Regions from separate parts of the Bradyrhizobium symbiodeficiens genome, predicted to be linked through region 1. Evidence: predicted binding sites of a transcription regulator. Region 1 holds the regulator's gene; the other holds the start of a gene.
The links. The regulator PhoB, encoded in region 1, activates phosphate uptake and scavenging genes when phosphate is short. The targets are predictions, from matches to a motif close to TGTCATNNANCTGTCAT.
Positions count from the first base shown of each region.

Region 2: CIT39_RS01810 (DUF2794 domain-containing protein) is a predicted target of PhoB. The motif match lies at 2,459-2,475, and genes of this name have one in related genera.

Region 1 covers NZ_CP029427.2:6,746,577-6,750,785, reverse strand. Annotated here, with positions in the region: gene pstB (phosphate ABC transporter ATP-binding protein PstB) at 1-532, shown strand, start outside; gene phoU (phosphate signaling complex protein PhoU) at 544-1,260, shown strand; gene phoB (phosphate regulon transcriptional regulator PhoB) at 1,284-1,991, shown strand; gene CIT39_RS31880 (GcrA family cell cycle regulator) at 2,257-2,769, opposite strand; gene CIT39_RS31875 (aspartate aminotransferase family protein) at 3,224-4,209, shown strand, end outside.
Region 2 covers NZ_CP029427.2:371,465-375,673, reverse strand. Annotated here, with positions in the region: gene CIT39_RS01825 (ABC transporter permease) at 1-154, shown strand, start outside; gene CIT39_RS01820 (Bax inhibitor-1/YccA family protein) at 437-1,228, shown strand; gene CIT39_RS01815 (GNAT family N-acetyltransferase) at 1,386-1,916, shown strand; gene CIT39_RS01810 (DUF2794 domain-containing protein) at 2,028-2,396, opposite strand; gene CIT39_RS01805 (DUF1223 domain-containing protein) at 3,017-3,793, opposite strand; gene acnA (aconitate hydratase AcnA) at 4,029-4,209, opposite strand, start outside.

The sequences.
Region 1 (4,209 bases):
CCTCAAGCTCGACCTCAATCTGCTGCGCGCCCGGGTCGGCATGGTGTTCCAGAAGCCGACGCCGTTCCCGATGACTATCTACGAGAACATCGCTTTCGGCATCCGCCTCTACGAGAAGATCTCGAAGTCCGAGATGGACGACCGCGTCGAGAAGGCGCTGCGCGGCGGCGCCCTCTGGAACGAGGTCAAGGACAAGCTCAACGCTTCCGGCCTGTCGCTCTCCGGCGGCCAGCAGCAGCGCCTGTGCATCGCCCGCACCGTCGCGGTGCGCCCCGAAGTCATCCTGTTCGACGAGCCGTGCTCGGCGCTCGACCCGATCTCGACCGCCAAGGTCGAGGAGCTGATCCAGGAACTGTCCGAGAACTACACGATCGCGATCGTCACCCACAACATGCAGCAGGCCGCGCGCGTCTCCGACAAGACCGCCTTCATGTATCTCGGCGAGCTGATCGAGTTCGACGACACCAGCAAGATCTTCACGTCGCCGACTGACCGGCGCACGCAGGATTACATCACTGGCCGGTTCGGCTGAGGAGACGGAACATGGGTACCGAACATACCGCCAAGGCCTTCGACACCGACCTCCAGGAACTCACGCGCCTGGTCGCCGAGATGGGCGGCATCGCCGAGCGCATGATCGTCGATTCCGTCGATGCGCTGATCCGCCGCGACGTCGCGCTCGGCCAGCGCGTCGTCACCATCGATGCCGATCTCGACGCGCTGCAGAAGCGCATCGAGGAACGCGCGGTGCTCACCATCGCCCGCCGCCAGCCGATGGCGGTGGATTTGCGCGAGATCGTCGGCGCGATGCGCGTCGCGACCGACCTCGAGCGCATCGGCGACCTCGCCAAGAACATGGGCAAGCGCGTCGCCGCGCTGGAGACCGATTTCCATCCGCTGAAACTGTTCCGCGGCCTCGAGCACATGACCGACCTCGTGCAGCAGCAGGTCAAGTCGGTGCTGGACGCCTATGCCGCGCACGATCTGCCGGCGGCGATGGCGGTGTGGAAGGGCGACGAGGAGGTCGACGCGATCTGCACCTCGCTGTTCCGCGAGCTCCTCACCTACATGATGGAGGATCCGCGCAACATCTCGTTCTGCATCCACCTGATGTTCTGCGCCAAGAACATCGAGCGGATCGGCGACCACGCCACCAACATCGCCGAGACCGTGTTCTACATGATCGAGGGCCAGGCGATCACCGACAAGCGGCCGAAGGGCGACATGACCACCTTCGCCACGGCGATCCCGAATACCTGAAGACTTTAAGGAGCGACGACACCATGGGCGCACGCATTATGGTGGTTGAGGACGAGGAAGCTCTCACCGAGCTGCTTCGCTACAACCTCGAAGGCGACGGCTATGACGTCGAGACGGTCATGCGCGGCGACGACGCCGACACCCGCCTCAAGGAGCACATCCCCGATTTGATCGTGCTCGACTGGATGCTGCCGGGCCTGTCGGGCATCGAGCTGTGCAGGCGCCTGCGCACCCGGCCCGACACCAAGCAGCTGCCGATCATCATGCTCACCGCGCGCGGCGAGGAGAGCGAGCGGGTGCGGGGGCTTGCGACCGGCGCCGACGATTACATCGTCAAGCCGTTCTCGGTGCCGGAGCTCCTGGCGCGCGTGAAGGGCCTGCTGCGGCGCGCCAGCCCCGAGCGGCTCGCCACCGTGCTGGCCTATGGCGACATCGAGCTCGACCGCGACAAGCGCCGCGTGGCGCGCTCGGGCCGGCCGATCGATCTCGGCCCGACCGAATATCGCCTGCTGGAGTTCTTCCTGGAGCATCCCGGCCGCGTGTTCTCGCGCGAGCAGCTGCTCGACAGCGTCTGGGGCCGCGACATCTACATCGACGAGCGCACCGTCGACGTTCATATCGGCCGCCTGCGCAAGCTGCTCAATCTCGGCCGCGAGCAGGACCCGATCCGCACCGTCCGCGGCGCCGGCTACGCGCTGGACGATCGCTTCGCGAAGGCCGAGCAGGCGTAGCGGGTTGTGGGCTGCCGTTTGGCGCTGTAGCCGCAATCTCAGCCGTCATCCCGGGGCGCGCGCAGCGCGAGCCCGGGATCTCCGCGCGAGCGCTTGCGCCCGTCGCGATAACCACAGGACGTAGTTTGGCGAAGACTCGGAGTGACCATCTCGCGCAATAACTGCGCCCTGTGGTTATGGATCCCCGCGTTCGCGGGGATGACACCGAGATTGTTGCGCCGTCGTCGTGTGACAGCACCGTCCTTAGTCAGCTAAATCCGCAAGCTCACCGCGGCCCCGGCTTAGGTGCTGCGCGCCGGCGATCGGCCGCCGGCTGATACGCCACGCGCGAGTGCTGGGCGCAGTAGGGCAGGCCGGACAGCGCCTTGCCGCCGCAGAAGAAGAAGTCCGGGCTGGAGGGATCTCCGACCGGCCAATGGCAGGTCGCCTCGTTCAGCTCGAGCAGCGACAGCCGCTGGCTCATCGGCACCACGTTGTCGTAGGTGACCGGCTCGGCCTCCACCTCGACCTCGAAGGCCTGGGCCAGCGCGGTGTTGCCGCGCGCGATGGGGCGGGTCACCCGCATCATGTGCTGTGCGGGGCGCGCCTTGCGCGGCCGGGGCGCGGCCGATGACGGGCTCTTTGCGCGGCCGGACAGACCGAGCCTGTGCACTTTGCCGATCACGGCATTGCGGGTCACATTGCCGAGCTCAGCTGCGATCTGGCTGGCCGAAAGTCCGGCCTCCCAGAGCTTTTTCAGCTGCTCGACGCGATCATCGGACCAGGTCAAAACCGTCATTGCACCCTTTCCCTCGTCGCGCGGCTGCCGTCCTGGCGCCCATGCGGCGATTGCTAAGCTTCGAAAAACCCGTGCCGCCAGAATCCCTTAGGGCTCGCCGGGCGCGACTGACGCCCGAACGTTTACGCCGGTACATGAGGACTCTTGAGATCAGAACCGCTGCACGAGATGTCGTATCTGACAATCCAAACGCTACAATATGGCGTGACTCCCGCGCAAGAGTCCGCCGACTCGCTTCCACATGTTCCGTGGTGAAATCCCGCAAAATCGGCACCGCAAGACTACGGATTCTGCGTTTCCCGAGGCTTTCCGGGCGGCATTGACACCCGTCTTGCCAGGCATAAGATAGTCCCGCGTGCCGCCCTTAAAAGGCGGCACGTTTCGTTTTCCGGGCCGGTGGATGGTGCGTTGCGCAATGCACGCGTCACACCGTCCGCAACATTCAAGTGACATCATGACGAACAGCGCAGCGCCGCATTTGCTCCCCGTTTTCGCCAGAGCCGACCTCGGCTTCGAGCGCGGTGAAGGCTGCTGGCTGATCGCGACCAATGGCGATCGCTATCTCGATTTCACCTCGGGCGTGGCCGTGAATGCGCTCGGCCATTGCCATCCGCATCTGATCAAGGCGCTGCAGGAGCAGGCGACGAAGCTCTGGCACATGTCGAACCTGTTCCAGAGCCCGGATGGCGAGAAGCTCGCCAACCGGCTCTGCCAGGAGAGCTTTGCGGACTTCGTGTTCTTCTGCAATTCGGGGGCCGAAGCGCTGGAGGGCGTGATCAAGCTGGTGCGCCATCATCACTTCTCCAAGGGACATCCGGAGCGCTATCGCATCATCACTTTCGAAGGCGCCTTCCACGGCCGCACGCTGGCGACGCTGGCTGCGACCGGCTCGGCAAAATATCTCGAAGGCTTCGGTCCGCCGATGGAAGGCTTCGACCAGGTGCCGCATGGCGACATCGAGGCCGTCAAGAAGGCGATCGGTCCGCACACCGCCGGCATCCTGATCGAGCCGATCCAGGGCGAGGGCGGCGTGCGCTCGGCAACGCCGACCTTCCTCAAGGCGCTCCGCCAGCTTTGCGACGAGAAGGGCCTACTGCTCGCCTTCGACGAGGTGCAGACCGGCATGGGCCGCAGCGGCGATCTGTTCGCCTATCGGCGCACTGGCGTCACGCCGGACGTGATGTCGCTGGCCAAGGCGCTCGGCGGCGGCTTCCCGATCGGGGCCATTCTGGCGACCGCGGATGCGGCCGCCGGCATGGGGCCCGGCTCGCACGGCTCGACCTTCGGCGGCAATCCGCTGGCGATCTCCGCGGCCAACGCCGTGCTCGACGTCATGCTCGCGCCCGGCTTCTTCGACCACGTGCAGAGAATGTCGCTGCTGCTGAAGCAGAAGCTTGCCTCCGTGATCGACCGCTATCCCGACATCGTCAGCGAGGTGCG
Region 2 (4,209 bases), 650 kb from region 1:
CGTGACGCGGCTGATGACGCTGAGCTTCGTCTGGCAGGCCGGCAGCGCGGCCGGCGTGGTCGCAGCCGCGCTGGTCGTCACCGTCGGGCTCGGGCTTGCCGGCACGCTGCTGGCATTGAACAAAAAGCCCGCCACGGTGTTGCGGAATTTGTGACAAAATGTAGCGGATGGCCGCACGAGAGCGAAATCGCACGATTCCTGCGATTTACCACGACTGCTCGTCAGGTTCGCGTCAGGATTGCCGCCAAGGGCGACATTCAGCCGCGCGTGGAAGGTTGCAGCGGATGTGTTAGTTTCCCACATATCCAATGGGTTCGGAGTCCCGATTGTTAGCCAGAATTTAGTCGGCAGGCATCGGTATCCGAGATAGAATTTGACGAACCGGGCGGCATGGCGACCCTCATGCCGGACCGGACCAACCAACGGGAATTCGACCATGTCGGACCTAGACCGTAACTACGCTTCTCCTTTCGGCAGGGCCGCCGGGCGTGTTGACGCCGCGACGGTCGATGCCGGCCTGCGCGCCTACATGCTGCGCATCTACAACTACATGAGCATCGGCCTCGCCATCACCGGCCTTGCCGCGCTCGGCGTCTACATGGCTGCCGTGACCGACGTCCCGACCGCGGACGCCGTCCGCGTCGGCAAGCTGTTCCTGACGCCGTTCGGCTACGCGATGTTCGTCAGCCCGCTGAAATGGCTGTTCATGCTGGCGCCGCTCGCCATGGTGTTCGTGATCTCGGCGGGCATCAACCGTCTGGCTCCCTCGACTGCCCAGATCCTGTTCTGGGTGTTCGCGGCGCTGATGGGCATCTCGCTGTCGTCGATCTTCCTGGTGTTCACGCACACCTCGATCGTGCGGGTGTTCTTCATCACCGCGGCCACGTTCGGTGCGCTGAGCCTCTACGGCTACACCACCAAGCGTGACCTCACCGCGATGGGCTCGTTCCTGTTCATGGGCCTGATCGGCATCATCATCGCGAGCCTGGTGAACCTGTTCCTGGCCAGCTCGATGCTGCAGTTCATCGTGTCGGTGGTCGGCGTGCTGGTCTTCTCGGGCCTCACCGCCTGGGATACGCAGCGGCTGAAGAACGACTACATCTACGGCTACGCTTCGGCCGGCGGTGACATCGCAGAGCGCGCGGCCATCACCGGCGCACTGTCGCTGTACCTGAACTTCATCAACCTGTTCACGCTGCTGCTGCAGCTTCTCGGCCAGCGAGAGTAAGCGACGACCAGGACGAACGGACACGAACCCCGGCCGAAAGGCCGGGGTTTTTGTTTTGGGCGAGCGGAAGCGACGCCGTCCTTCGTACGGCTATGCCCGGCCATGACGTATGCGGGAACAGCGTTGCTCATCGCAGCGCCCCTGCTATCTTTGCGGCATGTCCGCACCCGAAATCAGGCCTGCAACCGAGGCCGACCTTCCCGCCATCACCGCCATCTATCAGCAGGCCGTCCGCGAGGGGACCGCGACGTTCGAGCTGGAGCCGCCGGACCTCCCCGAGATGACGCGGCGCTATCGCACGCTGGTCGACGGCGGCTATCCCTATTTCGTCGCCATGCTCGACGGTCGCGTGGCCGGCTATGCCTATGCCGGCGCCTACCGCCCGCGCCCGGCCTACCGCTTCACGGTCGAGAATTCGATCTATCTCGATCCCTCCTTCCACCGCCGCGGCATCGGCTCGTTGCTGCTGGACCGGCTGGTTGCCGAATGCGAGGCGCGCGGCTTCCGTCAGATGATCGCGGTGATCGGAGATTCCGCCAATGCCGGCTCGATCGGCGTCCACACCAAGGGCGGATTCAAGATGATCGGCACGCATCCCAATGTCGGGCTGAAATTCGGCCGCTGGCTGGACACCGTGATGATGCAGCGCGACCTCGGCGAGGGCGCGAAGACGGTGCCGGGGAAGTAGGGCTTGTAGGGTGGGCAAAGCGTAAGCGTGCCCACCATCTCCCCGCGATAGAGAAAGAACGTGGGCACGGCGCTGCGCGCCTTTGCCCACCCTACGGCACCGTTCGTGCGGCTACACCACCGCCAGCTTGCGGTCGATCACCAGGAGCACGCGCTCCAGTTCGTGGCCGCGGCGCAAGATCAGGCCCGTCGCCGAGATCACGCTGTACATGCCCTGCTTGCGCGCCAGCCGCGGGTCCTTCTCGATGCGGTAGATCGGCACTTCCGAGGCACGGCGATAGACCGAGAACACGGCGCGATCCCTGAGGAAGTCGATGGCGTAGTCGCGCCATTCGCCATCGGCGACCATGCGGCCGTAGAGATTGAGAATACGATGCAGCTCGAGCCGATTGAACGTCACCCGGCTCAGTTGCGTGGCCGCAGCAGCGGGGCGCGCCGCCGCGCGCTGCTCGCTCGGATCGGCATCCTCCGACAGACTCATGGAGCGCTTCCTCATCGCACGGCATGACCCCGTCCGCGAAGACCGTCCCCGGAACCCGGATCATGACAGCTCCATGATTGCGCCAACCGGTCAGCGCCGCAAGAGGCTCCTGATTCAACCTGTCGAATCGGGTGCGAATCCGTGCACACGCAATGGTGGAACTCCGTCGCGGCAAACCGTCACGGGATCGTTAGCAGGAATCATAGTCTCGCCGCTTTTCCGCCTAGCGACTGCCGCCCTGCATTGCGAAAAGATTCGTGTGCGTTGACCCGGTCCTTTCGGTTCCGGATTCCTCAGCCCCCAGCCCCCCGGGGTCGAACAGGATCGGGTCTGTACGCACACAAGGAGGGCCAACGCAAGTTGGTCCTTTTTGTTTGTGTCGGGATGTTTCCGGCGGGGCGCAGACCTCCTCTCAAAAATCCGCGTAAAACTTTCTGTCCTCATCCTGAGGAGCGCGCTCCTGCGCGCGTCTCGAAGGATGAAAGGCCACGCTGCATCAGTGCGGGCCTGCATGGTTCTCGCGGCGATGCGCAGCATCGTCCGCCTCGCGCGCAAGGGCGCGCGCCTCACCATAAGGGTTAAGACTGTGTTCGAGTCGGAAGACTCGAAGCGCGTGCGCTTCAGTGCAGCGACGTGTACGCTGCACCCAGCATCGTGCCGGGCTTGTCGCGGCTGCCGTCCTGGACATAGACCACCGCGCCGTCGACGCCGTCGCGCGTGAGGTTCTCGATCGGCACCGTCCAGCTTTCCGAACGGCCGGTCCAGTCGCCGACCTTGAGCAGGTTGCGCACCACGTTGTGATAGGTGACCTGCTGTCCGCGATTCTCGCCGCGGGTGATCGCGATCGGGACCGACTTGGCAATCGAACAGATCCAGACCTCGCCGTGCGAGACGGCCGGCTCGTTGCTCGCGGCCACCGACACGTTGATCTGCTTTCCCTCGAGCGACATCGTCACCGGCACGCTCATGACGCCCGTACCCTTGTCGCTCTTGCCGATCGCGCTCTCGATGCCGGCACGATCGCTGCCGACGACATGGGTGGAGCCGTTGACCACGACTTGCGGCGTGTAGACCTCGCGGTCGCCGCGCATGCGCGAATAGGCACGCTGCCGTGCAGAGAAGCGCGAATCCGCCAGCGTGTCTTTCCAACCGAGATAGTCCCAATAGTCGATCGGCATGCTCAGCGCGATGATCGAGGGGTCTTTGGAGAGATCACCGATGATCTGGTCGGCGGGCGGACAGGACGAGCAGCCCTGCGAGGTAAACAATTCGACAACGGCACGGGGGTCGGCCTCGGCAGGACGGATGACGGCGACGATCGCACAGATGCCGAGAGCTCCCGACCAGAGCACACCGGACCAACGTGAAATCAGATGAGAAGCCGTCATTGCTGTCATGTTGAACGCCGCACGCCATTGCTCGTGGGAAGAGAGATCTTAAAGCCGGATGGTCACCGTAATCTTACGGGGCGCGACACACTCAACCGTCCAGGCGAACCACCCGAAAGGGGGTTTTCCGCCGGGCGGGCCCATCTGGAGCATGCCGCAAACGCTCGAAGGCGGCCTTGTGATAGGCCGCCTTCGTTTAACCTTCTACTCACGTCGCGGTGAGCCACCGTTCACAAGTTCGCGCTCAGGCCGCGAGCTTGCGCAACACGTAGTGCAGGATCCCGCCGTTGCGGTAGTAGTCGAGCTCGTCCAGCGTATCGATGCGGCAAAGCAGCGAAACGCGCTGCAGCGAGCCGTCGCCGGAGACGATTTCCGCGGTCAGCTTCTGGCGCGGCTTGAGGTCGCCCTGCAGGCCACGCAGCGTG